Regions from separate parts of the Nakamurella alba genome, predicted to be linked through region 4. Evidence: riboswitches for the same ligand, from Rfam matches in the RefSeq annotation. Region 4 holds a riboswitch; each other region holds the start of a gene.
What was found. A riboswitch is a leader RNA that binds a small molecule or an ion and turns the genes downstream of it on or off. The one in region 4 is predicted to bind S-adenosylmethionine.

Region 1 (7,719 bases), on a different contig from region 4:
GTCTTCGGCGCCTCGTCGGTGATCGGCCCGCTGGTCGGCGGTGCCTTCGCCGGCGCGGACAGCATCCTCGGCATCTCCGGATGGCGCTGGGTGTTCCTGATCAACGTGCCGATCGGCATCATCGCGCTGGCCATCGTGGCCCGGGTGCTGCACATCCCGCACACCCGGCACGACCACCGGATCGACTGGTGGGGGGCCACCACCCTGGTCATCGGCCTGGTGCCGCTGCTGATCGTCGCCGAGCAGGGCCGGGAGTGGGGCTGGGGCTCCGCGCGGGTGCTGATCCTGATCGCGGTGGGCGTGATCGGTGTCGCCGCCTTCGTCCGCGTCGAGTTCATGATGAAGGACGAGGCGCTGATCCCGATGCGGCTGTTCCGCAGCAGCACCTTCTCCCAGGGCATGGTGCTGAACGCGCTCGTCGGCATGGCGATGTTCGGCGCGATCAGCTGCCTCCCGCTCTACCTGCAGCTGGTCAAGGGCGCGACGCCCACCAGCTCGGGGCTGCTGCTGATCCCGCTGATGCTCGGCGTGATGGCCGGTTCGGTGATCTCCGGTCAGCTGACCAGCAGGACCGGGCGCTACAAGATCTTCCCGGTGATCGGCACCGGTCTGCTGGTGGTGGCCTTCCTGCTGCTGCTCACGGTGCAGGTCGACACGCCGTTCTGGCTGCTCGACATCTTCTTCGTGATGGTCGGTCTCGGGCTGGGCCTGAACATGCAGACGCTGCTGATCGCGGTGCAGAACGCCGTCCCGGCGCGGGACATCGGCGTCGCCACCTCGTCCGCGACGTTCTTCCGGTCGGTCGGAGGCACGCTGGGTGTCGCGGTGTTCCTGTCGCTGCTGTTCAACTCGCTGCCGGACAAGATCATGTCCGCGGTGTCGGCGAAGTCGTCGGACCCGGTGTTCCAGGCCGCGGTGGCGCAGGCCTCGGGTGCGACCACCCCGGCCGCCGCGCAGCAGTACCTGGGCGGGCTCGGCGCCGAGCTGCAGAACGACTCCTCGTTCCTCTCGACGATCGACCCGATCATCGCCCACCCGTACCGCGAGGGTTTCGTCTCCTCCACGCATCTCGTGTACATCGTCGCCGCCTGCCTGACGGCGCTGGCCTTCGCGATCGTGCTGTTCCTGAAGGAGACGCCGCTGCGCACCATGTCCGCGCTGCAGGAGCGGCAGGCCGAGGAGGCCTCCCTCAAGGCCGAGACCCTCTCCGCCGACGCGCCTGTCGCTTCCTCCGTGTCGACGGGAACGGTCTCGGTGGGGGCGGCCGCGGCCGGTGCCGTCGGAACGGCGGAGGTCTCGTCGGGCGTGTTCGACGAGTCGGAAGATTCTGATCCGGGCGCCGGCGCGCACGCAGGCGCCGGGATCCCGGTGCAGGATCTGCTCGAGAAGTCCGACACCCCGGTCGATCCAGAGGGTGAGGGCACCGGCCGGCACGAGGCCTGACCCTTCACGCCGCCCCACACGCCCTGGTAAGGCGAGGATCTGGCCCCGGGTGGCGCGAGGATCAACTTCGCCTGCGCGTGCGAAGTGGACGACTCGCGCCCCACCAGTCCCAAACGCGGCACTTTCACACGCGTCGGGGAAGTTGATCCTCGCGCGGGTGGGGGGGGCAGCGTCGACGCTCGCGGCCGGGGGCGAGAGTCCGCCTGCACGTATGAAAGTGGCGACTCGCGCCCCACCAGTCCCAAACCCGGCATTTTCACACGCGTCGAGGAAGTTGATCCTCGCGCGGTGGGGGGTCAGGACTGCCAGGCGGCGATGCGGGGGAGCTCGCGGTCGTCGGCGACGGGGGCGGGGCGGCCGCTCGCGGTGGTGTAGCGCAGACGCGGCCCGCGGGAGGCGATGTCGGACACGGCGGCGACCAGCCGGTTGACGTGCTCGGTGGTGGTACCCAGGCCGATCGAGGCGCGCAGGGCATGGCCGCTGCCGTCCGGGGACGAGCAACCGGCCGCACCGAGCAGTCTGCGGACCAGCGGCTGGGCGCAGAACGCGCCGTCGCGCACGCCGATGCCGTGCTCCGCCGACAGCGCCGCGGCCACCTCGGCCGAGGACTGGCCGGCGATGGTGAAGGTGACGACGCCGATGGTCTGGGCGTCGGCGGCGGCGAAGAGTCGGTGCACGGTCACCCCGGGGATGTCCGCGAGACCCTGCTGCAGTGCCTCGGTCAGCCCGGCCTCCAGGCAGGCCAACCGGTCCCGGTCGGCGCCGGCGATCAGGTGGCAGGCGGTGGCCAGCGCCACGGCGCCCGGCACGTTCGGCGACCCGGCCTCGTGCCGCTCCGGCACCGGCTTGAAGGTGACCTCGTCGTCGGTGACCGTCGCGGTCGCGCCACCACCGAGCCGGTACGGCGGCGCCGCCTGCAGCCAGTCGGTCCGGCCGATCAGCGCGCCGGCGCCGAACGGGGCGTACAGCTTGTGACCGGAGATCGCCACGTAGTCGACGCCGAGCTCGTCGATGGAGAAGGCGCGGTGCGGTGCGAGCTGCGCGGCGTCCAGGGCGATCCGGGCGCCGCGGGCCCGGGCCACGGCCGCGAGCCGGGCCACGGGCCACAACTCGCCGGTGACGTTCGAGGCGCCGGTGACCACCAGCAGTGCCGGACCGGCCGGCCGGGTGCGCAGGGCCTCGTCGGCGGCGGCGATCGCGGCGGCGGGGGAGGCCGGCGCCGGGAGGCGCAGCACCCGCGCGGCCGAGCGCTCCCAGGGCAGCAACGCGGCGTGGTGCTCGGTCTCGAAGACGACGACCGTGGTGCGGGCCGGCAGGCAGTGCGCCAGCAGGCCGAACGCGTCGGTGGTGTGCTGGGTGAAGACCACCGCGTCGTCCGCGCGGCCGCCGACGAAGGAACGGATCGGGCCGCGGGCGCCCTCGTAGAGCGAGGTGGAGATCTGCGAGTGCCAGCCGGCTCCGCGGTGCACGCTCGCGTAGGTCTGCAGCAGTCGCTCGACGGTGTCGCTGACCTCGCGCAACGCCGGGGCGGAGGCGCCGTGGTCCAGGTTGGCGTACTCGATCCGGCCACCGCCGGTCAGCGGGACGGTCGCGCCGGCGCCGGCGATCTCCAGACCGGGGGCGTGCGGGTGGCCCACCCGGGGCAGCCGGGCGATCGGGACGACGGCCAGCGGGTCGATCAGCCGGTGGGTGCGCAGCGCGGACGTCGCGTCGGGACGGTCGAGCAGGGCGGTTTCGGTGGGCATCGGACACCTCCGGGGTCAGGGACCACCGGATGCGATCGGAGGCCCGCGCTTGTCCGGGCACGACATGTGCCGGACCAGGTCTTCACCCGGGGCACCCCACCGCGGTAGGAGGGTTGCCGGCCAGCAAGCCGGGGCTGTCTGCTGGCACTCATGACCTTCGCCGCCGACTGTAGCAACGACCGGCGGCGCTGGGAACCCCGGTGTGACACGACCCGCCGGCGAACCGCGCCTGGCGCGACGATCGGCGCCCGAATCGCCTCTGACGTGCTGTTTTGTTAGTCCCGAACCCGTGTCGTATGCTTTCCGGGCTCCCAACGGATAGCCGTTGGAGCTGAGCCGCGAGGTTCAGCCCCCATCGTCTAGCGGCCTAGGACCCCGCCCTTTCACGGCGGTAGCACGGGTTCGAATCCCGTTGGGGGTACGGGCAGGTCTTCGTGACCTGTTCAGCCACGAGGCCCCGTGGCGCAGTTGGTTAGCGCGCCGCCCTGTCACGGCGGAGGTCGCGGGTTCAAGTCCCGTCGGGGTCGCCACCAGGGGCCGGGTTCGAAAAATCGGACCCGGCCTCATGTGTGAGGCCAGGTAGCTCAGTTGGTACGAGCGTTCGCCTGAAAAGTGAAAGGTCGCCGGTTCGATCCCGGCCCTGGCCACCACCACACGCTCCGGGTTTCCGGACGCGTCGCGCGATCCGTCGGTCAGTCCCGGATCACACCGTCTCCCACCCGGGTTCCGCGATCGGTGGGGCCGCTGCCGAGGGGGCGTACGAGTTGGGCCGGATCCAGGGTCTCGATCTGCTCCGTGGGCTCGCCATCTTCCTGGTACTGATCCGGCATTCCTGGCCGGGCACCTTCGGCGGGGCCGGCATCGTCGGCGTGGTCATCTTCTTCGCGCTGTCGGGCTACCTGATCACCGGCCTGCTGGTGAAGGACCTGCAGCACTTCGGCCGGGTCCGCTGGGGCCGCTTCTACTTCCACCGCGCCGTCCGGCTGCTGCCCGCGCTGTACGTGCTGCTCGCCGTCTACGTGCTGGTCAACATGACGTGGAACTGGCTCGGCGAGACGACGGACCAGACGGTCTGGGGCGTCATCACCGGCGTCACCTACACCGCGAACATGCCGTACCTGACCAAGGGTGCGGCGCTCGGCCACCTCTGGACACTGGCCACCGAGGAGCAGTTCTACCTGCTCTGGCCGCTGCTGCTGGGTCTGGGATTCCGCTACCGCAAGGTCCGCATCGCCGCTGTCATCGCGATCGTCGTGGTGTTCGCCGGCCTGATCTGGCAGCTGTGGTGGCGCTCGGACAACGTCGCGGCCATCTACACGATGCCGTTCTCCTTCTCCCCGGCCATCGTGCTCGGCTCGGTCGCCCGCCTCGGCAAGGCCCGGCTGCAGCGGATCCTGCCGCCGGCCGGCGTCGCGCGGGCGGCGCTGTCCACCCTGGCGATCGGCATCCTGTTCGCGCTGTGCCTGCTGCCCGAGGTCAAGCAGTACCCGGTGATGTACGTGCTGGGCGGTCCGCTGATCGCGGTCTGCACCATCGTGCTGGTGCTGCACGTGGAGCACTGGCGCACCCTGCCGCGGGTGTTCGCGCCGATGCTCTGGCTGGGCACCATCTCGTACGCGGCCTACCTCTGGAACTACCCGATCATGCGCTGGGTGCTGCACGAGTACGGCCCCCGCCACCCGTGGTGGCCCTGGCTGACGATCCTCTACACGCTCGCCGCCGCCACCGCGTCCTGGTTCCTCATCGAGAAGCCCCTGCAGCGCTGGCGGCGTCGGGTCGACGCGCGGCACGCCGAGCGGAAGGCCCCGGCCCCGGTGGGTCGGCACGCCGTCGCCGGCTGATAGGGAACCTCGACGACGCCGCGGCCGGATCCGCGGCCCCGAGCCGGCGGCGACCGATGGTCGTGCCGGGTAGCGGCGGCCGCACTGCGACGGCTGTCGGGGACCTGAGCAGATGCTGTCCGGGGTCATGGCCGGCGCACAGGAAGCTCAAAGCCCGGCCCGGATGAATGGGCGGTGAACAACCACCGACCCCCGGGAGAACACCGTGACCACCGCCGTCTTTCTCGCTCTCGACCTCGTCGCCGTCGTCGCGCTCGTGGCGGTCTACTTCCGCCGGCACCACCGGCGCGACCTCGTCGTCTCCTACCTGTGCGTCAACATCGGCGTGCTGGCGGTGACCCAGGTGCTCGCGGTCAGCACGGTCGGTGCCGGTCTCGGTCTCGGACTGTTCGGGGTGCTGTCGATCATCCGGCTGCGCTCCTCGGAGATCGCGCAGCACGAGGTCGCCTACTACTTCGCCGCTCTCGCGGTCGGATTGCTCGCCGGCTTCGGTGCGGTCGGCAGCACCTGGGTGCCCGCGGCGCTCATCATCCTCGTGGTGGCGGTGATGGCGGCCGCCGACCACCCGCGACTGCTCCGCCGCTACCGGCAGCAGGTCATCGTGCTGGACCGGGCCATCGCCGACGAGACCGAACTGGCAGCACATCTCGGGCATCTGCTGGGCGCGGAGGTCAAGGGCGTGACGGTGCAGCGGCTGGACCTGGTCAACGACACCACCACGGTCGACGTCCGGTACCGCACGACCGCCGGTGTCCCGGCGGCCGCGGCGCGCCCCCGGCTCGAGGTGGCCTCGTGACGGCGGCGACGATCGACACCGAACCCGAGGTGCTCGCGCCACTGCTCGGTCTCGGGACGATCCAGCTCGACGAGCTGATCGAGCGGGCCGCGCTGCAGACCCGGGTCGACCGCAAGTACCTGGTCGACATCGACCGACTGGCGGTGGTTCTCGCGGATCTCGACGGGACCACGCGGGTGCTGGAGGTGGACGGGCGCCGGGCGATCGACTACGCCTCGACCTACTACGACAACGCCGAGCTGCACAGCTACCACCTCGCCGCCCACCGGCGGCGCCGTCGCTACAAGGTGCGGGCCCGGCGCTACGGCCAGGGAGCGACCTTCCTGGAGGTGAAGACCCGCGGCGCGCGCGGCAGCACCGTCAAGGAGCGCACCGAGCGGCCGATCCCGGAGGCAGACCTGCTGCTGGACGACGACGGGATCGCCTACGTGGACACCGCTCTCGAGGCCGCCGGCATCGGCGCACTGCCGGACCGGCTGCTGCACCCCACGCTGCGGACGCACTACACGCGCACCACGGTGTTCCTGCCGGCCACCGCCTCCCGGGCGACCCTGGACATGGACCTGCGGTGGAGCGACTCGGTCGGCCGCGGCGCCGGTGTGCCACGGCTGGTCGTCGTCGAGACGAAGTCCGGGGCCACCCCGTCCGGGTTGGACCGGTTGCTCTGGTCGCACGGCCACCGGCCGGTCGGCCTCTCGAAGTACGGCACCGGTATGGCGCTGCTGCACCCCGGACTGCCCGCCAACCGCTGGCGCCGGGTGATCGACCGGGTGCTGCTCCCGCAGCTCGCCCCCGCTCAGCCCGCCGCCATCACTGACATCCCGAGCAGCACAGCATCTCTCGACCACCACAACCCCTGGAGTACCCGATGAGAACCCCTCGCATCCGCCGCGCGGCGCTGGCCGTCGGTGCCGCCCTCACCCTGGCGATCACCGGCTGCACGGCCGCCGCCACCGACACCACCACCGCCACCACCGCAGCAGCCACGTCCGCCACCACCACGACGACCACCGGCACCATCACCACCGAGACCTCCGACGGCGGCACCGTCACCTACGACGCGGTGCCGTCCTCGACCAGCGCCGAGGAGGTGCTCGCCGCCGACGAGACCACCGCGTCGGTCGACGCGGAGTACGACGCGGCCGATGCGGTCACCGTCACGCTGTCCGGCGACACCGCCACGGCCGACGGCGACGGCGTGACCGTCGACGGCACCACCGTCACCATCACCGCGGCCGGGACCTACGTGCTCACCGGCACTCTCGCCGGCCAGGTCGTCGTGGACACCGCTGACACCGAGGACGTGCGCATCGTGCTGGACGGCGCGAGCATCACCAGCAGCACCACGTCGGCGCTGGCCATCACCTCGGCGGAGAACGTCGCGGTGGTGCTGGCCGACGGCACCGACAACGCGCTGAGCGACACCTCCTCCTACGCCGAGGATTCCGAGGTCTCGGCCGCGCTGGACAGCTCCGCCGACCTGACCATCACCGGTACCGGATCGCTGACCGTCACCGGCCACGGCAACGACGGCATCTCCAGCAGCGACGGCCTGGTGATCGAGTCCGGGACGATCACCGTGACCGCCGTCGACGACGGCATCCGCGGCAAGGACCACATCGTCATCTCCGGCGGGACGGTCACCGTGACCGCCGGCGGTGACGGCCTCAAGTCCGACAACGAGGAGGACGCCGACCGCGGCTACATCTCGATCAGCGACGGCGCGGTCACCGTCACGGCCGGCGCCGACGGCATCCAGGCGCAGACCGACCTGGCGATCACCGGCGGCACCGTGGATGTGACCGCCGGCGGCGGGTCGGGGCAGACGGTCGCCGAGGACGCGTCGGCGAAGGCACTGAAGGCCGAGGTGTGGATCGGGATCGAGGGTGGCACG
Region 2 (7,719 bases), on a different contig from region 4:
CCGTGGTGTCGTCGGCGACCTCGGCGCCGCCGTCGGCCAGTGTCAGGAACGTGTAGCCGACCCGGATCACCGACACGATGTCGATCACCTTCAGCCGCTCCGCGGTGATGTCGACACCGCCGCCCAGGTCGTACTTCCCGGACTGCACGCCCGGGATGACCGCCTCGAACGCCGGCGTCTCCCACTCCAGCGTCCAGTTCGCGGCGGTCGCGGCGGCGGTCTCCAACTCGGTGAAGTACCCGGTCAGCTCACCGGACTCGTTCTCGTACGCCGCCGGCGTCCAGTCCCGGTAGGTGGTCGCCGACAACGTCAACGCCTCCCCCGCTGCGGAGGACGCCGCCGACGACGCGACAGAGCCCGCGACCGAAGTGCTGGAAGTGGCCGTCGAGCTGTCGGACCCACAGGCGGTCACGACGAGCGCGGCCGCGCCGAGGACTGCGATGAGGGGCGTGCGCCGGAAACGGGTGAGCGCGGACATGGTGGTGCTCCTTGTCGATCGATGGGTCGAACACGAACCGCGGGCGACGGGGGCGTCGCCGCGGGAGAAGAAGCCGGGAGGGTCAGGCCGCCCCGGTGTAGCGCTGCAGGAACTCGCGGGTGCGGTCCTGCTGGGGATTCCCGAGAACTGCTTCGGGAGCACCGGATTCGAGGATCGAGCCGTTGTGCAGGAAGACGACCTGATCGGACACGTCGCGGGCGAAGGCCAGCTCGTGCGTCACGATGATCATCGTCGCGCCGTCGGCGGCGATGCCCTTGATCACGTCCAGCACCTCGCCGACCAGCTCCGGGTCCAGTGCTGACGTGGGCTCGTCGAACAGCATCACCGTCGGACGCATGCAGAGCGCCCGCGCGATCGCCACCCGCTGCTGCTGGCCGCCGGAGAGCTGCCGCGGGTAGCTGCCGGCCTTGTCCGCCAACCCCACCCGCTCCAACTGCTCCATCGCCGAGGACCGGGCCGCGTCCCGCGACACCCGACGCACATGGCGGGGTGCGAGCATGACGTTCTCCAGCACCGTCCGGTGCCCGAACAGGTGGAAGCTCTGGAACACCATCCCGACCTCGGCCCGCTGCGCCCGGGCGCGCCGCGGCGGGATCTCGTGGATCCGGCCACCGCGCAGCTCCCGGCCCATCAACGCGCCGTCCACCTCGATGAGGCCGGACTCCGGGTCCTCCAGTCCGTTGATGCAGCGCAGCAGCGTCGACTTCCCCGACCCGGACGCGCCGATCAACGACACCACCTCGCCGCGGCGGACGTCCAGGTCCACCCCCTTGAGCACCCGCAACGCACCGAACGACTTCGTCAACGACCGGATCCGGATCACCGGACGCTCCGCGGTCATGCCTCCACCGCCTGTGAGGTGCGGGTGGTGCGACTCCGCCACAGGTTCCGCCGGCCGACCGTACGGGAAGTGCCACGAGCGAAGTGCTTCTCGATCCCCCACTGGCCGACGGAGAGCACCGAGGTGACGATCAGGTACCAGATGCAGGCCACCGTCAGCAGCGGGATGATCTGAAACGTCCGGTTGTAGATGATCTGCACCGAGTACAACAGGTCCGCCACCGCGATCACCGACAACATCGACGTCGCCTTCAGCGTGCCCACCAACAACGAGCCTGCTGATGGCAGGATCGCCCGCATCGCCTGCGGCAGCACGATCCTGGTGAAGGTGAACAGCGGCGAGAGCGACAGCGCGTGCGCCGCCTCGCGCTGCCCGGCATCCACCGACAGCAGGCCGCCCCGGATGATCTCGGTGGCATAGGCGGTCTCGTGCAACGTCAACCCCAGCAGCGCCGCCAGCACCGCGGTCATCACCTCACGCGCCGGCGCCTCCACGAACGTCGGACCCCACGGGATGCCGAACGACAACTTCGGGTAGAGGTAGCCGATGTTGAACCACACCAACAGCTGCACCAGCAGCGGTACCGATCGGAAGATCCACACGTAGCCCCACGCCAGCCCGCGCAGCACCGGCTGCTGCGACAGCCGCATCGCCGCCAGGACCGCGCCCAGCAGCAGCGACAACACCGTCACCAGCACCGTCACCCAGACCGAGAGCCACAGCCCCTCCAGCACCGACGAGGAGAAGAAGTAGTCGCCCACCACCGACCATTCCATCGCCGGGTTCTTGGCCACGGAGAGCACCGAGAACACCGTCAGGACCAGCACCACCGCCGTCAGCACCCACATCCCCGGCCGACGGCGGCGCACCACCGGACGCGACGCAGCGGCCACCGCCGCGGCGAGGTCGGCATCATCCGCACCGATACCGGCGGCGGGTGGCTCCTTCGACAGGTACTGCGGGGTCACTGCTTTCGCGCTGGGCGGCACGAGGTCCTCTTCTCGGGTGGCTCGCGGTCGGCGGGACCGTGACGAGCGGTGTGCTGCTGTTTCCCTGTGCGGATCCCGCGGGTCGGCCACCGGCGGAGCGGCGCGACGCGTGAGGGATCCGGATCAGTGACCGGGACAGCAGGCGGAAGAGGAAGCGGCGCGCATCAGGTCGATGTGCAGACGGCGACAGCCACGGAAAGCAACGGTCTGCTCGGCCATGTCCACTCCTCGTCCACGCTTGCGGCACGCCGAACGGCGCGCGGCCTGGTCGTCACCCGGGGCACCCCACCGTGGCGGAGGGTTGCCGGCCAGCAAGCCGGGGCTTCGTGCTGGCACTCATGACCTGCGACCGACGATAGGGATCCCCGCGCGAGCGGGTCAAGCCGGACAACAGCTCCCGACTCCCGGCCGGCCGTACTCCACGACAGCCGTGCCACACCGTCGACCGAGGTCAGACCACACGCAGACATCCGGTGGATCGACGCCACGTAATCCTCATCACGCCCGGGTCGCCCACCGGTTGTTCAGGGGCGGCCCTGCGGCCCGAAGGTCACCATCTCGGGTGTCTGCGGGCCCTGCGGTACGGCCGGGAGCGGTTGCGGCAGACCGGTTCCCAGGTCCTTCTCACCGTGCCAGGCGACCAGGAACGTGTAGACGGCGATCGCGATCAGCGGTTCCAGCAGGATCACCATCGCGTTGCCCGCGGTCGGCTCGGCGGTGACCAGCTGGTCGATGGCGGACGCCCCGATCGACGCCGGATCGGTGCCGTCGGTCATCACCGGGCCGAGCAGGTAGGCGGTCAACGCGCCGACCGCGCCGGCGAACCCGACCGTCAGCAGCATGGCGGTGCCGCGGACGCTGCGCCAGGCCCAGGCGGCCGCGGCGAGCGCCGCGCCGGCGGCCACCGACAGCAGCAGCATGATCGCGACAGCGGTGAACTGGCGCGGCGACTCGGTCGGCAGCGGCAGGTAGCTGCCGTCCTTGTAGACGACGAACTGCTCGCCGGGCGCCACCATCGCCCACAGCAGTGCCTGCACGATGCCGGCCAGCACGGCAGCGACCAGCACCGTCGCGCCGGACCGCCAGTGCAGCAACTCGCGGGCCGGGTCCAGCTTGCGTCGGCCGGCCTCCGGGGCCAGCAGGATCGGCGTCGTGTCGGGTGCGCTCATGCCAGGCAGTCCGCTCCGAGCAGGGCCTTGAGGTCACCCATCAGCGCGGAGGTCGGGGTGACGCGAAGCCCGTCGTCCAGCCGCAGTGTTGTGGTCCGGCCGCCGGACAGCAGCCGCAGGTGCACCGCGGTGGTGCCGGGGTGCGCCTGCAGGACGTCCCGCAACCGGTCGACCACCGGGGGTGTGCACCGAGCGGCGTTCATCGTCACCTGCATCGGGCCGCGGTTGGTCGAGACGGTCAGGTCCGGCACGGTGACACTCTGCGCGTGCAGGCTGAGCCGGTCGTCGGACCGGGACACCCGGGCCTTGACCAGTACCACGGCGTCCTCGGCCAGCGACAACGCGAACTCGGAGTAGACCTTCGGGAAGAAGGCGACCTCCACCCCGCCGGCCAGGTCCTCCAGCGTCGCCGACGCCCAGGGATCGCCCTTCTTGGTCAGCCGCCGCTGCAGACCGGTGAGGATGCCGCCGACGGTCACCGTGGCCCGGTCCGGGATGGTGCCGTCCAGGATGTCCGGCAGCGAGGCGTCCGACTGCGAGGCCAGCACATGCTCGACCCCGGACAGGGGGTGTCCGGACACGTACAGCCCGAGCATCTCCCGCTCGAATCCGAGGCGCAGCTTGGTGTCCCACTCGGTGTCCGGGATCTCGATGTGCAGCGACGAGTCGGCGGAGTCCTCCGTGCTCAGCTCGCCGAACAGGTCGAACTGCCCCTCGGCCTCGGCCCGCTTGAGCGCCAGCACCGAGTCGACGGCCTCGACGTGCCGCATCAGCAGGCCCTTGCGCGGGTGGTTCAGCGAGTCGAAAGCCCCTGCCTTGATCAGGGACTCGATCACCTTCTTGTTGCAGGCGACCGCATCGACCTTGCTGAGGTAGTCGGAGAAGTTGGTGTAGGCGCCCTTGTCCTTGCGGCAGGCGATGATCGACGCCACCACCCCGGTACCGACGTTCCGGATGGCGGACAGCCCGAACCGGATGTCGGTGCCGACCGGGGCGAAGTTCTTCTCCGAGGCGTTGACATCCGGTGGCAGCACGGTGATCCCCATGCTGCGGCACTCGGCGAGGTAGATCGCGGACTTGTCCTTGTCGTCGCCGACGCTGGTGAGCAGCGCGGCCATGTACTCCGACGGGTAGTTGGCCTTGAGGTAGGCGGTCCAGTACGAGACGAGCCCGTAGGCCGCCGAGTGCGCCTTGTTGAAGGCGTAGTCGGAGAACGGCAGCAGGATGTCCCAGAGGGTCTTCACCGCGGCACCCGAGTAGCCGCGCTCGGCCATGCCGGCGGAGAACGCCTCGAACTGCTTGTCCAGCTCGGACTTCTTCTTCTTGCCCATGGCGCGGCGCAGCAGGTCGGCCTGGCCGAGCGAGTACCCGGCGACCTTCTGCGCGATGGCCATGACCTGCTCCTGGTACACGATGAGACCGAAGGTGTCGCCGAGGATCTCGGCCAGCGGCTCTTCCAGCTCCGGGTGGATCGGGATGACCGGCTTGCGCTTGTTCTTCCGGTCGGCGTACTCGTTGTGCGAGTTGGCGCCCATCGGGCCCGGCCGGTACAGCGCGCCGACCGCGGAGATGTCCTCGAAGTTGTCCGGTCGCATCGACCGCAGCAGCGCCCGCATGGGCCCGCCGTCCAGCTGGAAGACACCCAGGGTGTCGCCCTTGGCCAGCAGGTCGAAGGTCTTCTTGTCGTCGAGCTCGAGATCCTCCAGGACCACCGTCTCGCCACGGTTGGCCTTGATGTTGATCAGGGCGTCGTCGAGCACCGTGAGGTTGCGGAGCCCGAGGAAGTCCATCTTGATCAGGCCGAGGCCCTCGCAGGTCGGGTAGTCGAACTGCGTGATGATCGCGCCGTCCTGCTCCCGCTTCATGATCGGGATGAGGTCGAGCAGCGGGTGCGAGGACATGATCACGCCGGCGGCGTGCACGCCCCACTGCCGCTTCAGTCCCTCCAGACCCTTCGCCATGTCGACGACCCGGCGCACCTCGACGTCGGACTCGACCAGCGCACGGAACTCGCCGCCCTCGTTGTACCGGTTGTGCGACGGGTCGAAGATCTTCGACAGCGGCACGTCCTTGCCCATCACCGGGGGCGGCATGACCTTCGTGATGCGGTCGCCGACGGAGAACGGCATGCCCAGCACGCGCGCCGAGTCCTTGACCGCCTGCTTGGCCTTGATGGTGCCGTAGGTGACGATCTGCGCGACCCGGTCGTCGCCGTACTTCTCGGTGACGTACCGGATGACGTCGCCGCGCCGGCGCTCGTCGAAGTCGACGTCGAAGTCGGGCATGGAGACGCGCTCGGGGTTGAGGAACCGCTCGAAGATCAGGCCGTGCTGCAGCGGGTTCAGGTCGGTGATCCGCATGGCGTAGGCCACCATCGACCCGGCACCCGACCCACGCCCCGGGCCGACCCGGATGCCGTTGTTCTTCGACCAGTTGATGAAGTCGGCGACCACGAGGAAGTAGCCGGGGAACCGCATCTGGGTGATGACACCGACCTCGAAGTCGGCCTGCTTGCGCACCTCCGGCGGGATCCCGTCGGGGAACCGGGCGACCAGGCCGCGCTCGACCTCCTTGACGAACCAGGAGGTCTCGTCCTCGCCCTCCGGGACGGGGAACCGCGGCATGTACGACGCGCCCTCGTCGAAGGTCACCGAGCAGCGCTCGGCGATCAGCAGCGTGTTGTCACAGGCCTCGCGCAGCTCGTACTTGCCCTGCCACAGGTCGCGCATCTGCTTCGGCGTCTTGAGGTAGAAGTCCCGGGCGTCGAACTTGAAGCGGTTCGGGTCGTCCAGGGTCTTGCCGGACTGCACGCAGAGCAGCGCCTCGTGCGCGTCGGCGTCGGCCTCGTCCACGTAGTGCAGGTCGTTCGTGGCGATCATCGGCAGGCCGAGGTCGCGGCCGAGGCGCAGCAGGCCCTCGTGCACCCGGGTCTCGATGCCCAGGCCGTGGTCCATCAGCTCGAGGAAGTAGTTCTCCGCGCCGAAGATGTCCCGGAACTCGGCGGCACTGGCCCTGGCCTTCGCGTAATCGCCGATGCGGAGCCAGGTCTGGACCTCGCCGGACGGGCACCCGGTGGTGGCGATCATGCCCTTCGAGTACTGCTGCAGCAGCTCACGGTCGGCGCGCGGCTTGTAGTAGTAGCCCTCCAGCGAGGCCCGGGAGGCCAGCCGGAACAGGTTGTGCATGCCCTCGGTGCTCTCGGCGAGCAGCGTCATGTGGGTGTAGGCGCCGGCGCCGGACACGTCGTCCTCGCCGCCGTCCGCCCACCGCACCGGGCGGCGCTCGAACCGGGACGTCCCCGGCGTCACGTACGCCTCCATGCCGATGATCGGGTTGATCCCGGCCGACTTCGCCTGGCGGTAGAAGTCGAACGCGCCGAAGACGTTGCCGTGGTCGGTCATTGCCAGGGCCGGCATGCCCATCTCGGCGGCCCGCTCGAACAGCCCGCCCAGCCGGGCGGCCCCGTCCAGCATCGAGTACTCGGTGTGCACGTGCAGGTGGACGAAGGAGTCTCCGGAACCCTGACCCGACACGTGTACCCCTTGCCTCTCGCACTGCCCAACGGTCCCGCCCGCGGGACCCGACCATCATCCCCCAGCGATGTTCTAACAGTCGCCACCGACAGTCCGGCCGGACCGGTTCGCCGACCGGGTTGCCGACCGGGTTGCCGACGGACTCGTCGTCGGTGTTGCCCGGAAGGTCCTGCCGGTGGGCGCCCCGTCCGGGTAGCGTCCGGAGGCGTGACGACTCCTCCCCCGACGCCGGGCGGACCCGGCGGGCGGCCCGTGCCGGACACCGCGGATCTGCGGATCCTCGCCGAGCTCATCAACAACGACTTCGTCCGGCTGGACGACGCCGCCTGGCGGGCCCGGATGAGTCCACGGGAGGCCGTCGACCGGCTCCTCACCATGGCCGAGCGCGGCATGCCGCTGCGGCTGATCGCCGAGGGCGACCGGCAGGCGCTGTGGCGGATCGCGCAGGCCGGCCCGGTCACCGGAGCGTTCCAGGGCCCGGCGCCGTCCCCCTCCGGTCCCGTCCCCGTCGCCGTGCCTGTTCCCGTGTCTGTCCCCCAGGCGGCACCCGACCTCGCGAAGCCGGTCCCGTCCCCCTTCCCGCCCGCCGACCCCCCGGTCGCCGAGGCCCCGGTGCCGGAGAACGCGCCCTTCCCGCCGGCGGATCCGCCGGTGCCCGCCGGTTTCACCCCGGTTCCGCAACCCTTCG
Region 3 (7,719 bases), on a different contig from region 4:
GGACGGGCGCGGTCCGCCGGGTGGTGGTCCCGTCACCGACCTGACCGTAGGTGTTGTCGCCCCAGCAGTACGCGGCGCCGCCGCTCACCGCGCAGGTGTGGCTCCCGCCGGCGGACACTGCGGACACCGGGGTACCGCCCGGGACACCGGCGACCGGCACCGGTGCCGCCCGGGTGACCAGCCCGCCGTCGCCGATCTGTCCGCTGCCGCCCAACCCCCAGGCCACGGCGGTGCCCAGCGGGGGCGGGGCGGCCGCTGCGGCCGGCCCGGGCGGAACAGCGGCGGCGGCGGGCACCGCGATCACCCCGGAGACCAGCAACGCGACGGTGGCGAACAGGGCAGGAAGGGCACGGACGGTGCGCACGGGGACCCCCGGGGCGTCGGGGAACGGCGACCCGACCGCCGCTCCTGCGTCCGACAGGAAGCCCGGGAGCCGGGCCTGATAGGTGGTGGTGCCGGTTCCAGCCGATCGGCCCAGCGGTACCACCCGATCACCGCAACGCGGTCAGCGCGGGAGGGTTCAGCGCAGGGAGTCGGCGGTGATCCGTCCGGTGCTGGCCTGCAGGGTCAGGTTCGCCCCGTCCACCCCGACCGTGCCGGAGGTGATGTCGATCGGCAGTGCATCCAGCGGCACGGTGAGCGAAAGATCGTCGGCCAGCGACGCCGGCAGCGGCACGTCGACCCCGGCGGCCGACACCCCGGAGGCGGACAGGGCGAGCGCGCCGTCGGTGATCGAGACACCCAGGTCGGCGGTCACCGGGACCTCGTTACCGGCGACCGACACCGAGCCGGACAGCCGCAGGTCGCCGTTCGCGGTGGACCCGAGCTGCAGGTCCGGCACCTGCAGCGCGTCGCCCAGCGCCGACACCGGCACCGTTGCGGTCAGCGTCGCGCGCTCGGCGGCGAGCCCGTCGGTGCTGCCGGCGAAGGCGTCGGACAGCGGGTAGGTGACGTCGTACAGCTCCACCGTCGCCGCGACCGGCGCCAACGGGCCGAGCACCAGGTCGGTGGTGCTCAGGGTGATCTGCCCGTAGTCGCCCGGGAGCGCCTGCGCGAGGAAGGAGAAGCCGTGGATGTCGACGTCCGGCGCCACCTGGTTCCCGCTGCGGGTGGCGATGGCCTCGCCGGCCTTCGACTCGGCGATCGCCCGGCCGCCGATGTCGGCACCGACCACGAGCAGCAGCAGGACGACGAGGGTGATCAGCAGGGCGCGCACGTCGCCGATTCTGACCGGTGGGACCGCCTGCCGGGGCGGACCTGCGACGGCTGTGACCGGTCCGTCACCCGGCCTTGACCGGAACCAGACGGATCCAGCCGAGCAGCCGGTCGATCAGGTCCGGGCTCGCGCCCGACTCCGCATGTCCCATGCCCGGCTCCAGCCACAGCTCGCCGTGCCCGGCGGCCCGGTGCAGGGCCACACCGTGCGCCGGACCGAAGTAGTGGTCGGCGGTGCCGTGGACCAGCAGCAGTGGCAGGGGTGCGATGCCGGCGACCAGCTCGAGCGGGGTGTCGGGGACGTCCGGCCACGGGTCGGACAGCCGGACCCCCATCACCCGGCCGACGCCCGGACCCAGCGGGTGCTCCAGCAGCCAGTGCACCCGGCGCATGGCGACCGACTCCCGGATGAACCACCGGGACGGGGCCGACACCGACACCACCGCATCCGGCAGATGCGATCCCCGCGCCCCGTGCACCAGCGCCACCGAGCCGCCCATCGAGAAGCCGAGGGTGACGACCCGGCGGTAGCCGGCCTGCCGGGCCGCGGCGACCGCTGCGTCCAGGTCCAGGTACTCGTCCCGGCCGACCGAGGACCGGCCGCCCGACCGGCCGTGACCGCGGAAGTCCACGGCCAGCACGCCGACCCCGCCGCGGTGCAGCCGGCGCAGGATCCGCCGGGTGCCCGGCTTGCCCGTGGAGTGCGTGAAACCGTGCCCGACGACCACCGCCAGCGCCCGGTCCGCGGCCGGCAGGTGCACCCCGGCCAGGGCGACTCCGTCCGTGGTGACCAGCCGCAACGGCTCGGCCGACGGGGGGAGTGCGGCCCGTCCGGACCGGCCGCGGGATGACGCGCTCATGTCATGAGTGTGACCCCTGGACGACCATGACCTGCACAGGTGGTCGGGGGTGTGACGCCGGGTGATCGACCGGCGATGCCGGATTGTCCAGGTCGGGCGGTTAGTATCCCCCCGTACCGGGACCGCTCCGGACGGGTGGAAACCCCGCCGAGGCGATCCCCGACAACCGGTGGGAGGTGTCGCATGGACCTGTTGCTGCTCACCGCCGACCCGCAACCCGCCGGCGTTCTGCCCGCGGTCGATCTGCTGCCGATCAAGGTGCGCGCCGCCGCACCCGAGGCGGCCTCCCTGGTCACCTCCGGCCCGTACGACCTGGTGCTGCTCGACGCCCGGCACGATCTCGCCGCCGCCCGCACGCTCTGCCGGTTGCTCGGCTCGGACGGGCTCGCGGTCTCCATCCTGGCCATCGTCACCGAGGGCGGCATGGTCGCCATCGGCCCCGAGTGGGGGGTCGCCGACGTGGTGCTGGCCAGCGCCGGCCCGGCCGAGGTGCACGCCCGGCTGCGGCTGCTCGCCGCCCGCACCTCCTCCTCGGCCAACTCCGGGATGATCAGCCTCGGTGAGCTGACCATCGAGGAGGACACCTACACCGCCCGGCTGCGCGGCCGGCCACTCGAGCTCACCTACAAGGAGTTCGAGCTGCTCAAGTTCCTCGCGCAGCACCCGGGCCGGGTGTTCACCCGGGAGCAGCTGGTCACCGAGGTCTGGGGCTACGACTTCTTCGGCGGCACCCGCACCGTCGACGTGCACGTGCGGCGGCTGCGCGCCAAGCTCGGCCCCGAGCACGAGGCGCTCATCGGCACCGTCCGCAACGTCGGCTACAAGATGGTCCCGCCGTCCCGGGCCGGCTCGGCCGCGGGCGGCGCCGGGGCGTGAACGCGCCTGACGACTGGTCCGACGGGCTGTCGGACCACGCCGCGACCCAGGTCCGTGCGCTGGTGGCCGACGCGGCTGCGGTCGACGGGGTCGCGGCCCTCGGCGGGCATGTGCTGGAGGCGCTGCCGCACGGCCGCTTCCTGACGATCACCGCCGGCGGCGGACTCTCCGCGGTCGCGGTGGTGCAGCCCGGCGACCCCGCGGAACTGGTGGTCGCACCGGAGCGCCGGGGCCAGGGCCTCGGACGGCGGCTGGCCGCGGCGGCGATCGCGGAGGCCGGTGGGGTGTGGGCGCACGGTGACCTGCCCGCGGCGCAGGCGGTGGCCACCGCACTCGGTCTGGTCCGCACCCGCGAACTGCTGCAGATGCGGCGGCCGCTCGCCGGGTCGACAGCGCTGCCGCTGACCCTGCCCGAGGGCATCACCCTGCGGACCTTCGAGCCGGGCCGGGACGAGGACGCCTTCCTCGCCGTCAACGGTCGCGCCTTCGCCTGGCACCCGGAGCAGGGCCGGCTGGACCGCGCCGGGCTGGCCGGCGAGATGGCCCAGGACTGGTTCGACCCGGCCGGCTTCTTCCTCGCCGAGAAGGCCGGGACCGTCGTCGGTTTCCACTGGACCAAGGTGCATCCGGCGGAGGCCGGCACGCCGGCGGCCGGCGAGGTGTACGTCATCGGCGTGGACCCGGAGTCCGGTGTGCGCGGCCTGGGGCGCCCGTTGACCCTGGCCGGCCTGCGGCACCTCGAGGGCCATGGCCTGCAGGACGTGTTGCTCTACGTCGAGGGCGACAACGTCCCGGCCCGGAAGCTCTACGACGCACTGGATTTCACCGTCTCCCGCAGCGACGTGGTGTACCGGCCGATCACCCAGGACTGACGAAGGCGCGGAACCGGGTGGTCCGGCGCAGCCGGAACCCGATCGAGGTGTACAGCCGGATCGCAGTGGTGTTGGCCGCCGAGGTGTGCAGGAAGGCACGCTCGCCGCGCCCGGCGATGCCGAAGGCCACGGCACGGACCAGTCGGGTGGCCAGGCCCTGCCCACGCACCTCGGGAGCCGTGCACACGGCGCTGATCTCGGTCCAGCCCGGCGGGTGCAGTCGTTCCCCGGCCATCGCCACCAGCACCCCGTCGCGACGAATGCCGAGATAGGTCCCCAGCTCGACGGTGCGGACCCGGAACGGGCCCGGCTGCGTGCGGGCGACCAGGTCCAGCATCTCCGGGACGTCGGCAGCGCCCAACCGCACCGCCTCGGCGTCCGGCTCCGTGACCAGCTCGACGTCGACCAACTGCACACCCGGGACCGCGAACGTCTCCCGCCATCCGGCCGGTGCCGTGAACTCGCCGGACACCGACACCTCCGCACCCGGGCCGACCAGCCGGCGCAGATCGGCCCAGTGCGCCGGGTCCGAGATGTCCTGCACCGCAGCGAATCCGGCGACGTCCGGGTGGTACCGCGCGGCGTGGCCGAGCCGCTGGGCGAAGGCCGCGTGCGGTCCGGTGAGGGCGGCCCAGGCCGGGTTGTCCAGGACCGGGGCGCCCAGGGTCGGATCCGCCAGGACGGTGGGGTCTGCCGCGGACATGGGAGATCCTTCTGTGACGGTCGGCGAGAGGGGCGATGAAGGACGGTCTCTCGTAGGTCCTCGGACCGTACACCTCGCTCTCCGGCGACCTGTCCGGTGAATCGGTTCACCGGACCGTCGGTGGGTCCGGTCCCGAGAAGTGCTGATCTGCAGCGGTTCCGGTGACTTGACCCGGACCCGGATGCGGGTTAGGTTCAGCGCAGGTCATGAGTTCCAGCACCAAGCTCCGGCTCGCTGGACGGCAACCCTCCACCACGGTGGGGTGCTCCGGATGAGGACCTGGCCGGCCCGTTCGGGCCCGGCAAGCGTGGATGCGCCGTGCGGCGTTTCCCCTGGTGGTGAGGACGGCGACGTGAACGGGACCAGCCGCGGACGGATCGGCCTGCTGCCGGCCGTGCCCGCCGTGCTGCGCCGGCACATCGACCTGCACCGCACCTGCAGCGCACTCTGTCGCTGATCCACCCCGCACCTTCGGCGTGAATCCGCGCCGGTGAATGCCTCGTCCGTCGCCGACATCCCCTGTCCCGTCGACCGTTCCGGCCTGCCCGACGGCCGACGACTGCCCGAACCCCTTCCTCGGAGTGTGCCCTGTGAGTGCCCCGACCCATCCATCGCCGCCCGGTGCCGCCGTGACACCGGCCGACCCCGGACTGACATCCCTTGCCCGGCAACGGGTGATCCCGCTGCGGCACCCGATCCGCTGGATCGTCACGGCCGCAGTTGTCGTGGTGTTCGCGCAGGTCGTGCACGGCCTGGTCACCAACCCGTTCTACTCCTGGGACCGGTTCGGCTACTGGTTCCTGCGTCCGGTGATCCTCGATGGACTGCTGCGCACCCTCGAGATCACCTTCTATTCCGCCGTTCTGAGTCTGCTGCTCGGCATCCTGCTGGCCCTCGCGCGGCTGTCGGAGATCCCGTTGCTGCGCGCGCTGAGCTGGGCGTACGTCTGGTTCTTCCGGTCGGTGCCGCTGATGGTGGTGCTGCTGTTCGTCTACAACTTCAGCGCGCTGTACACCCACCTCGGTATCGGCGTGCCCTTCGGCCCGGTGTTCGCCTCGATCGGGATCAACGATCTGCTGCCGGTCACGGTCATGGCGGTGATCGCGCTCAGCCTGAACGAGTCCGCCTTCGCCGCCGAGGTGGTGCGGTCGGGCATCCTCTCCGTCGACCAGGGCCAGAGCGAAGCCGCTGCGGCACTGGGCATCCCGAGGTCACGGCAGTTCCGCCGGATCGTGCTGCCGCAGGCGCTGCGCTCCATCGTGCCGTCGTACGTGAACCTGCTGATCGGGTTGATCAAGGGGACGTCGCTGATCTTCTACGTCTCCGTGCTCGACCTCTTCGGGCAGGTGCAGTCGATGAGCAGCACCTACCCGACCGACATCATCCCGCTGCTGCTGGTGGCCAGCGTCTGGTACCTGATTCTCACCAGCGCGGTCTCGGTCGTGCAGTTCCACGTGGAGCGCCACTACAGCAAGGGTGCGCTCCGCACCCTGCCGCCGACCCCGCTGCAGAAGCTGCGATCGGCGCTGCGCCGCACTCTCGGAGGCCAGGCATGAGCGCCACCCCGGAGGCGCCGGCCGTCGAGATCATCGGCGCACACAAGGCATTCGGCACGCACCAGGTACTGCGCGGCATCGACCTGCAGATCCGCCGCGGGACCGTCACCGTGGTGATCGGACCGTCCGGCTCCGGCAAGTCCACGCTGCTGCGCACCGTCAACCACCTGGAGCGGCCGGACAGCGGTGTGGTGCTGGTCGACGGCGAGCCCATCGGTGTGCGCCGGCACGGCGACCGGCTGAAGGAACTGCCGGAGCGGGCGATCCTGCGGCAACGGGCCCGGATCGGGTTCGTGTTCCAGCACTTCAACCTCTTCCCGCACCTGACGGTACTGGAGAACGTCGTCGAGGCGCCGATCGCGCTGCGGCGCACCACCCCCACGCAGGCACGTGCACTCGCCCGCACCCTGCTGGAACGGGTCGGTCTGGCGGAGAAGGCCGATGCCTACCCGCGTCAACTGTCCGGCGGCCAGCAGCAACGGGTGGCAATCGCCCGGGCGCTGGCGCTGGAGCCGTCGGTCCTCCTGTTCGACGAGCCCACCTCAGCGCTCGATCCCGAACTGGTGGGCGAGGTGCTCGCCGTCATCAAGGATCTCGCCGCCACCGGTACCACCCTGGTCGTCGTCACCCACGAGATCGGCTTCGCCCGTGAGGTCGCCGACCGGGTGATCTTCATGGACGAGGGGGCGGTGGTCGAGGACGGCACCCCCGCGGCCGTCCTGGACCACCCCTCCCACCCCCGGACCAGGGACTTCCTGTCCCGCGTCCTGTAGTCCCGCACGTCACATCCATTCCGCAGCACCCACCCAGAGGCCCGGCACGACGCCGGCCCGGACACGAGGAGCACCAGCATGTCCCGCGCAGTACCACGCACCATCCGGAGATCCCTCGCCCTCGGACTCGGTACCCTGCTGCTCGCCGGGACCGCGGCGTGCGGCTCGACCGCGGCGGCCGACCCGGCGGCAGGTTCCGCCACCGCGACCGCCGCGCCCGGCAGCACGGCGGTGGTGGTCGGCGCAGTGTCCAACGGCGCGGCCACCGAGACCAGCATCGACGTCCCGACCGTCGCCGGGATCCGTGACCAGCTGCCGGCCGCGGTCAAGGAGCGCGGCACCCTGGTGATCGGGCTCGGTGCGCTGCCGGCCGGCTTCCCACCGCTGGCCTACGTCGGCGACGATCAGCAGACCCTGACCGGCGCCGAACCCGACCTGGGCCGACTGGTGGCCGCAGTGCTCGGGCTGACCCCGGACATCAGGAACTCGACGTGGGAGAACCTGTTCGTCGGGATCGACAGCGGGCGCACCGATATCGGCTTCTCCAACATCACCGACACCGAGGAACGCAAGGAGAAGTACGACTTCGCCTCCTACCGGAAGGACAACCTGGCGTTCCTCACCCTGGCGTCCAACGCCTGGGAGTTCGGCGACGACCCGGCCAACCTGGCCGGGCAGCGGGTCGCTGTGGGTCAGGGCACCAACCAGGAGCGGATCCTGCTGGCCTGGCAGAAGAAGCTCCAGGGAGAAGGGAAGAATTTCGATGTCGTCTACTTCCCGGACCTGAACTCGACGCTGCTGGCGCTGAAGGCCGGCAACCTGGACCTGTACTTCGGGCCCAACCCGGCCTCGGCCTACCAGGTG
Region 4 (7,719 bases):
ACTTGGTGGCCTCGCTGGACAGCAGCTTGAGCACCAGCTTCGTCCCGTCCTTCTCCCGGATGCCGTCGGCACCGACCGTCCAGCCGGCTCCGTCCAGCAGGGCCTTGGCACCCTCGGGGTCGTACACCAGGTCGGCACTCAGGTCGGTGTACCCGGGAGTGGTCGGCGAGAGGACGCTGGAGGGAACGGCGTACCGCGCGTTGAAAAGGGTGGCGTTGAACTCGTCCCGATCGATCGCCTTCTGGAATGCCTGGCGCACAGCCTCTTCGGCGACGAGCGGGCGGAAAGTGTTGGCGAACAACGACTGCACGTTCCCTGGGTTCGCACGGGAGGTCAGGGTGAACCCGGCCTGCTCGAGCGCGTCCTGGTCCTGCACCGCGGGCTGGAAGATGCCGTCGAACTCGGCGGACTGCAGTCCGCCGGCGCGCACACCGGTCTCCTTGACGATCGGCAGTACGACGGTCTCGACATAGGCCTCGCCCTGGTGCTCGGCGGCCGCGGACGGCCAGGCGTAGCCGGCGCGCCGGGTCAGCACCACCTGGGAGGTCAGATCGTACTTCGACAGCACGAACGGTCCGGACCCGACGAGCTCGCCCTGGCACCGCTCGTCGGCGGTCAGCTTGTTGGTGGCGGGCGACAGGATGCCCAGCGTCGCGGTGGCCGCGGCCTGCAGGAACGGCACGTTCGGGGTCTTGAAGGTGACCTTCGCGGTGCTGTCGTCGACCACATCGGTGCCGACATAGTCCGCCAGGTAGCTGGAGCCGAGGAACGACGCGGCGCCGAGATCGATGATGCCGTCGAAGTTCGCCTTGACCGCGGCGGCGTCCAGCGGGGTGCCGTCACTGAAGGTCACGCCGTCTCGCAGATGGAAGGTGAACTCCGTGGCGTCGTCGCTGATCTCCCACTTCTCGGCGAGCGCGGGCACGATCTCCCCGGTCTCGAAGTCCTGGTCCACGAGGGTGTCGGTGAACTGGGCGCCGAGCGAGAGCGTGTTGGTCAGCGACGTCTGGGCAGGGTCGATGCAGGTCGGATCGCCGTCGAGGGCGAGGGTCAGCGTCCCACCGGAGACCGGTTGCCCGGCGGCCGCCGACGAGCCGGAACTCGTTCCGGCACCGGCGTTCTGGGCGGTGGCACCGGCGGTGCTGCCGCAGGCGGCGAGCACGGCGGCCAGGGCTGCGCCTGCGGTGATCGTGCCGACGGATCGGAGCTGCCGCCGTCGGTGGTGCGTGGGGTTCACTGGAGTCCTTCTCGGGTGAGCTGGTGAGGGATGGTGGAGATCCGGCCGCGCGGGATGGCGGCCAGCAGGTCCTGGGTGTAGCTGTGCTGCGGGGCGGAGAAGAGCTGCTCCGTCGGCCCCTGCTCGACGATGCGCCCCTCCCGCATGACCGCGACCTGGTCGGCGAGTTGCCGGACGACCGAGAGATCGTGCGAGATGAACAGGTACGTGAGCCCGTGTGCGGCCCGGAGATCCACCAGCAGCTGGAGGATCTGGGCCTGGATGGAGGCGTCCAGTGCCGACACCGGCTCGTCCAGGATCAGCAGCTCGGGTCGCAGGGCGAGTGCTCTGGCGATCGCCACCCGCTGGCGCTGCCCGCCGGAGAGGGCGGCAGGGAGCCGCTCGGCGACGGACGCGGGCAGAGCGACCTGCTCGAGCAGATCGCGGACGTCGGCGGCCCGGCTGGTGGCCGAGCCGATCTCGAAGGCACGCAACGGTTCCGAGATGATCCGGCCCACCGCGAGCCGGGGATCCAGTGAAGCATAGGGGCTCTGGTACACGAACTGCACCTGGCGTCGCCAGGCCCGCAACTTCTCGCCCCGGACCCGGGTGATGTCCTCGCCGCGGTACCGGACGGTGCCGGCAGTCGGGTCCGCCAGACGCCCGAGCAGGCGCGCCGTCGTCGACTTCCCGGATCCGGACTCCCCGACGAGTGCCGTCGTCCGACCGGCACGCAGCTCGACGTCGACGCCGTCGACGGCCACCAGCTGCGCGCGACGTGAACCAGGTAGCGGGAACGACTTGGTCAGACCCTCGCCGGCCAGCAGGATCTCCGGCGGATCGGACTTCTTGCCCAGGTCGCCCGCCGCCCGCTCCACCACCCGCGCGGAGGGGGCGAGCACGGTCGGGTTGATACCCGGCGACGCCGCGAGCAGCGTCCGGGTGTATTCGTCGGCGGGCGCGGCGAGCAGCGCTGCCGGGGTACCGGTCTCCACGACCCGGCCGTGCCGCATCACCACGATCCGGTCGGCCCGCTCCGCGGCGACGCCGAGGTCGTGGGTGATGAACAGGACGGCCGTCCCGTGTTCCCGGCGCATCGCATCGAGCAGGTCGAGAACCCTTCGCTGCACAGTGACGTCGAGCGCGCTGGTCGGCTCGTCGGCGATCACCAGCTCGGGCAGGCAGGCCCAGGCATTGGCCAGCAGCACGCGCTGGCGCATCCCGCCGGAGAGCTCGTGCGGGTACTGCTGCGCCCGGGACGCCGGATCCGGAAGTCCGACCTCGGCCAGCAGCTCGACCGCGCGTGCCGCCGCCGCCCGCCGACCGGCCCCGGTGTGCAGCCGCAACGTCTCCGCCACCTGTGCGCCGACACGCATCACCGGATTCAGCGAGACCAACGGATCCTGCGGCACCAGCCCCACCCGGCTGCCACGGATGTCCCGCAGCCGGCGTTCGCCGGCCGAGGTGATGTCGTCGTCACCCAGGACGATCCGCCCGCCGGTCACCCGCCCGGTCTCGGGCAGCAGTCCGAGCACCGCGTGCGCGGTGGTCGACTTGCCCGATCCCGATTCGCCCACGACGGCGACGAACTCGCCCGGCGCGACCGAGATGTCGACGCCGCGCACCGCGTCGACGCTGTTGTCGTCCTCCCCGTAGCTGACCCGCAGGTCCTTGAGCTCGAGCACCGGGCGGCTCATCGGTGCACCCCGCGGCGCTCCAGGTCGCGACCGATGCGGTTGGCGGCTAGCACGACGGCGACCACCACCAGACCGGGCAGGGTGGTCAGCCACCAGGCCCCGGCCAGGTAGTTGCGTCCCTCGGAGACGAGCTGCCCCCACTCCGGGGCCGGTGGTTGCGCGCCGAAACCGAGGAAGCTCAACGACGAGATCGACAGGATCGCGGTGCCGAACTCCAGGGTCGCCAGTGCGAGCACCGGGCCGGCGGCGTTCGGCAGCACGTGCTCGCCGAGCACGCCGTACCACTTGCGGCCGAGAGCGCCTGCAGCTTCGACGAACTCGCTCGACCGGATGCGCAGCACCTCGGACCGCATCAGGCGGGCGAACGAGGCGACGATCCCGACTCCGACGGCGATCGCCACGTTGATGGTGCCGAAGCCCAGCGCGACCACCACCGTCAACGAGAGCAGCAGCCCGGGAACGGCCAGCAGCACATCGACGACCCGCATCAGCAGGCTGTCGGTGCGGCCGCCGGCCCACCCGGCCCAGAGCCCGATGGCCGAGCCGAACACCAGGCCGATGGCCACGGCCAGCACAGTGGCCTGCAAGGACAGCGCCGAGCCGTGCACCACCCGGGCGAACAGGTCGCGGCCGATGTAGTCGGTGCCGAACCAGTGCGCACCGGACGGGGCCTGCAACTTGTCGACGGGATTGCCGGCCAGCGGATCCTGATGGGCGAACACCCCCGGCAGGAAAGCCCACCCCACCACCAGCGCAATCACGGCCCAGGACAGCCAGACCCCCACCCGCGCCGTCCACCGGCGGCTGCGCCGCGGCCGGGTGCGGCGTGGCGGTGCGGTTCCGACGGCCGAACCGTCGACGAGATCGACCGTCTCGACGGCCAGCACGCTAGACATCTGCGGTCTCCTTCTTCTCCGGGGTCGTGGTCACCGCAGGTCGCCGACGGGAACGGCGGACGGCGATCCGTGGGTCGATGAGCGGGTAGAGCAGGTCGACCAGCAGATTGACCACCACGAAGATGGCGGCGGCCAGCACGACCAGGGTCTGCACCACCGGGGTGTCCTGGGCGGCGACCGCGGTCTGGGTCAACTTGCCGATCCCGACACGGGAGAAGACGGTCTCGACCACCACGGCGCCGCCGAGCAGGTTGCCGGCGCAGATCCCCACCATGGTGAGTGCCGGGATGACGGCATTGGGCAGCGCGTGCCGGAACAGCACCCTGGAGGTGGAGGCGCCCCGGGCCCGCGCGGTGTCGACGTACGGCTGGCGCACCGCGTGACGCAGGCTCCGGGCCAGCACCTGTGCGACGTAGGCCGCATTCGGCAGGGCGAGGGCGATCGCCGGCAGCACCATGCTCTCGATGCCCTTGTTGCCCAGCGAGGGGAACCAGCCCAGTCGGAAGGAGAACAATTGCAGCAGCAGCAGTCCGGACCAGAACGTCGGGACGGCGACACCGAGCGAGGGCAGCGACAGCAGCGCCTGCTGCAGCCACCGGGTACGCAGCCGGGAGGCCAGCATGGCCACACCCACCCCGAGCAGCAGGGCCAGCAGCAGGGCCGCCCCGGCCAGGGCCAGGGTCTGCGGCAATGCCTGGCGCAGGGACTCGCTCACCGGCGTGCCGGTGGCGATCGAGTTGCCGAGATCACCCCGAACGAACCGGGACAGCAGCGAGAAGTACTGCACCCACAGGGGTTGGTCCAGTCCGTACTCGGCCCGCAGCGCGTCGAGCTCGTCCTGGGACGACACTCCCCCGTCGCCGCCCGCGGCGAGCCGGATCTCGACCGGATCACTCGGCAGCAGGAAAAGGATGACGAAGGTGACGGTGTAGGCGGCCCACAGCACGAACAGTGCCTGCAGGAGTCTGGTCACCAGGTAGCGGGTCATGGCAACGCCAACAGACTTGGGATCGGATGCACAGCAGCAACTTTCGGATAGGAGGAGAGCGGCCCGCAGGTAGCGCCCGGGCAGGGCGCCACCTGCGGTGCAGCGGTGGTGCGGTGTGCCGGTTCAGTGCAGGTCGCGGGCGATCTGCAGCGCGATCTCCTGGGACACCTGTCGGTGCTCGAACTCGAGCAACCGCCGGACCTCGTCCGAAGTGCCGGACAGATCCGGACCTCCGGCATCGACCCGCTCGGCCCAGGCGCGCAGCTGCCGGTCGCGGTCCACCCAGTGCGCTCTCTCGGACTCGCTGCGGGACCGCGATGCCGCTTCCCCGTAGCGGCGCCGCAGCCGTCGGTAGCCGGAACTGCCGGTCAACCGGCGGTTCGCCTCGCGCAGGGGCGTGTCAGTGGAACTGCCGTAGGGAAAACTGTCGTGAAAGGATCTGCTGTGCAGCATGTTCGACTCCGGTCGGGACAGCGGCGCCTCCCGTTGGTACGGGATCGCCGTCGGGCTGTCGCTTCCCCGGGGGTGCGGGGTTGCGCTGACGAGTGGTGCTCGTCAGCGACAACAGAAGGCACTCTGCGTCCGTCCCAGGTCGATGTGGCGGCGGCGGGACCAGGTGCCGGCGACATGCCCTGCGGCGGCACGGTGCTCGTCCACGAGGACTCCTGACGGTTCGCGGCGTACGGCGCTCTCGGCTGTGCTTGCACGGACCGGCTCTTCCGGTCCGCACCCGGTCGTCACCTGGAGCACCCCGCCACATCCGTGAGGGTTGCCGTCCAGCAAGCCAGGGCTTGTCGCTGGAACTCGTGACCGAAATCGACCGTATATCAGTACTTCTCCGGCGCGCAAGTACCAACGTGTGGTGAAACGGTTCACCTGCAAGGGATTGCGAGCCGAACCACACCGATGGCCATCGCCCGGCCGGGCCACCGCGGTGATCCGGTGTCGGCCGACCACAACAGCACGGAGGTGTTGACCGACCAGGCACGTGCGGTGGAGCGGTCCGGTTGGCAGGGTGCACTGATCGGGACCGGGTGGGGGCGCCCGGACACCTTCACGGTCGCAACCGCGCTCGCCGCCCGCACCGATACCTTCGAACCGCTGATCGCCACCCGACCGGGATACTGGCAACCGGCTCACTTCGCCTCTGCCGCAGCCACGTTGGACGAACTGACCGGCGGGCGTGTCCGGGTCAACGTGATCTCCGGCAAGGACGACGCGGGTCGCCGCCGCGGAGGCCGACGTGCAGTTGTTCTGGGGCGAACCACTGGCCGCCGTGGCGGACAGGATCGACACACTTCGCTCGCTGCAGGTCGATGTCGGACGGGTGCACCGGCCGTTGGCGTTCGGCCTGCGCGTGACCACGGTCGTGCGCGACACGACGGAGGAGGCCTGGGCGGTGGCCCGGGCGCGTGTGGCGGCGATGGCGCTGTCGCCGACCTCGAGCGGGGGGTGGGCGGAAGCCGTTGGCCAGCAGCGGCTCCGCCGGCTCGCCGACCGCTCGGAGGTGGTGGACGAGTACCTGTACACCGCGCCCGCGCTGGCCGGCGGCATCGGCGCGGGCGCCTCGTGGCTCGTCGGGTCGCCCGACGACGTGGCCGGCGCCCTGTGCCGCTACGCCGATCTCGGCATCAGCACCTTCATCCTCTCGGACACGCCGTACCGTGACGAGATCACCCGTCAGGGAAGTGATCTGCTGCCCTTGCTCCGGGGTCTCCGGTAGGTGTCCGCCGGAGATCGCCGGACGGGGGCGCCGCGGGTTCCGCCGATCCCGCGGCGCCGTGCGGCCACCGTCCCGCCTGTGCCCTGGGCGGCCGCAGACCGGCATCGCACTCGAAGTCGATGCCGGACGTGTTCCGTCGGGTGCGCAGGATGGCCTGACATCCGATGCAGAACAGGGGATATCAAGTTCGGAAGGTCACCAGGACGGCGTCGCTCCGTCGTGATGCCGCACGGGCCGGAACGCTTCGGGCCACAAAGGGCCCGGCAGGGTCAGGACCGACAGCCGGCGCTGTGCACGCGGCCGAGATCGACATGACGGCGGCGGACAGCACACCAGGCCCAGATGCCCAGCGGTACTTGGTGCGTCACGTCGGATCCCCTCGATCGGCTGTGCTGACCCTGACGATCCGTCCGGGCCGTGTCCTCACCTGGGGCACCCCGCCACAGCGTGAGGGTTGCCGTCCAGCAAGCCAGGGCTTGTCGCTGGAACTCTTGACAGCAGGACCGTACAACAGTGTCGCGAAGATCGTCAACCAGCAGGCCGCTGAAACGGTTCACCGGCAACGGATCTCGCTGGATCGGTCAGCCCGGCCGGGATGCAGATGCCTTGCGGCGTGTGGCGAAGCGCCGGTAGCGGAAGGCGGTGAGGTCGTGGCCGGTGTCCTTGCCGAGGGCGAGGTGGGCGCCGATGTTGCCGGTGACGGGTCCGATGGCCATGCCGTGGCCCGACATGCCGGCCAGGAAAGTGAGACCGGGGACGTCCTCGATGGTGTCCAGGACCGGGAGGGCGTCGGGGGTGGTGTCCAGGATGCCGGTCCAGGCATGTTCGATCTTCACGCTGCTGGTGGCGGGGATCGCACGGTGCAGGGCTTTCAGCGCCCGGGTGAGTTCGCTGCGATCGGGTGGGTACCAGCGCATGGTGTCCGGGATGTGTGTGGCGGTGCCGGTCAGGTCGGGGCGGATGCGGGTGGCGTGCCGGTTGGCGCGCAGGTGCCGGCGGACGTCGGGGTCGGCCAGCGCGCCGGGTGCCAGGTGGACGGTGTCGCGGCCGATGAGGCCGGTGCCCAGGACGATGCGGCCGTCCTCCCGTTGCCATGCGGTGAACTCGGAGTGCTGCAGCACCGGGGCGAACAGGCCGGGGGTCGCGGGGGTGGTGCGGCCCAGGGTGACGGAGCGCTGTTGGAAAGGGATGTCGACTCC

Region 1: another riboswitch for S-adenosylmethionine. It lies ahead of GIS00_RS11535 (aminotransferase class V-fold PLP-dependent enzyme); the one in region 4 lies ahead of GIS00_RS22045 (hypothetical protein).
Region 2: another riboswitch for S-adenosylmethionine. It lies ahead of GIS00_RS26670 (amino acid ABC transporter permease); the one in region 4 lies ahead of GIS00_RS22045 (hypothetical protein).
Region 3: another riboswitch for S-adenosylmethionine. It lies ahead of GIS00_RS19400 (amino acid ABC transporter permease); the one in region 4 lies ahead of GIS00_RS22045 (hypothetical protein).

Annotation. Positions count from the first base shown of each region.
Region 1 is NZ_WLYK01000003.1:273,336-281,054, reverse strand. It holds gene GIS00_RS11540 (MDR family MFS transporter) at 1-1,443, shown strand, start outside; gene GIS00_RS11535 (aminotransferase class V-fold PLP-dependent enzyme) at 1,740-3,188, opposite strand; SAM riboswitch class IV at 3,229-3,344, opposite strand; tRNA gene GIS00_RS11530 (tRNA-Glu) at 3,537-3,609, shown strand; tRNA gene GIS00_RS11525 (tRNA-Asp) at 3,642-3,718, shown strand; tRNA gene GIS00_RS11520 (tRNA-Phe) at 3,762-3,838, shown strand; gene GIS00_RS11515 (acyltransferase family protein) at 3,953-5,029, shown strand; gene GIS00_RS11510 (DUF4956 domain-containing protein) at 5,235-5,825, shown strand; gene GIS00_RS11505 (polyphosphate polymerase domain-containing protein) at 5,822-6,697, shown strand; gene GIS00_RS11500 (carbohydrate-binding domain-containing protein) at 6,694-7,719, shown strand, end outside.
Region 2 is NZ_WLYK01000023.1:7,348-15,066, reverse strand. It holds gene GIS00_RS26680 (transporter substrate-binding domain-containing protein) at 1-478, opposite strand, end outside; gene GIS00_RS26675 (amino acid ABC transporter ATP-binding protein) at 561-1,340, opposite strand; gene GIS00_RS26670 (amino acid ABC transporter permease) at 1,337-2,329, opposite strand; SAM riboswitch class IV at 2,559-2,673, opposite strand; gene GIS00_RS26665 (DUF2567 domain-containing protein) at 2,854-3,498, opposite strand; gene dnaE (DNA polymerase III subunit alpha) at 3,495-6,971, opposite strand; gene GIS00_RS26655 (hypothetical protein) at 7,239-7,719, shown strand, end outside.
Region 3 is NZ_WLYK01000008.1:346,165-353,883, forward strand. It holds gene GIS00_RS19370 (RCC1 domain-containing protein) at 1-364, opposite strand, end outside; gene GIS00_RS19375 (LmeA family phospholipid-binding protein) at 521-1,216, opposite strand; gene GIS00_RS19380 (alpha/beta hydrolase) at 1,281-2,075, opposite strand; gene GIS00_RS19385 (winged helix-turn-helix transcriptional regulator) at 2,259-2,951, shown strand; gene mshD (mycothiol synthase) at 2,948-3,823, shown strand; gene GIS00_RS19395 (GNAT family N-acetyltransferase) at 3,810-4,526, opposite strand; SAM riboswitch class IV at 4,729-4,840, shown strand; gene GIS00_RS19400 (amino acid ABC transporter permease) at 5,156-6,082, shown strand; gene GIS00_RS19405 (amino acid ABC transporter ATP-binding protein) at 6,079-6,855, shown strand; gene GIS00_RS19410 (transporter substrate-binding domain-containing protein) at 6,934-7,719, shown strand, end outside.
Region 4 is NZ_WLYK01000011.1:9-7,727, reverse strand. It holds gene GIS00_RS22065 (ABC transporter substrate-binding protein) at 1-1,237, opposite strand, end outside; gene GIS00_RS22060 (dipeptide ABC transporter ATP-binding protein) at 1,234-2,913, opposite strand; gene GIS00_RS22055 (ABC transporter permease) at 2,910-3,809, opposite strand; gene GIS00_RS22050 (ABC transporter permease) at 3,802-4,797, opposite strand; gene GIS00_RS22045 (hypothetical protein) at 4,921-5,169, opposite strand; SAM riboswitch class IV at 5,490-5,609, opposite strand; partial or broken gene GIS00_RS29420 (LLM class flavin-dependent oxidoreductase) at 5,704-6,520, shown strand; SAM riboswitch class IV at 6,905-7,017, opposite strand; partial or broken gene GIS00_RS22035 (NAD(P)/FAD-dependent oxidoreductase) at 7,102-7,719, opposite strand, start outside.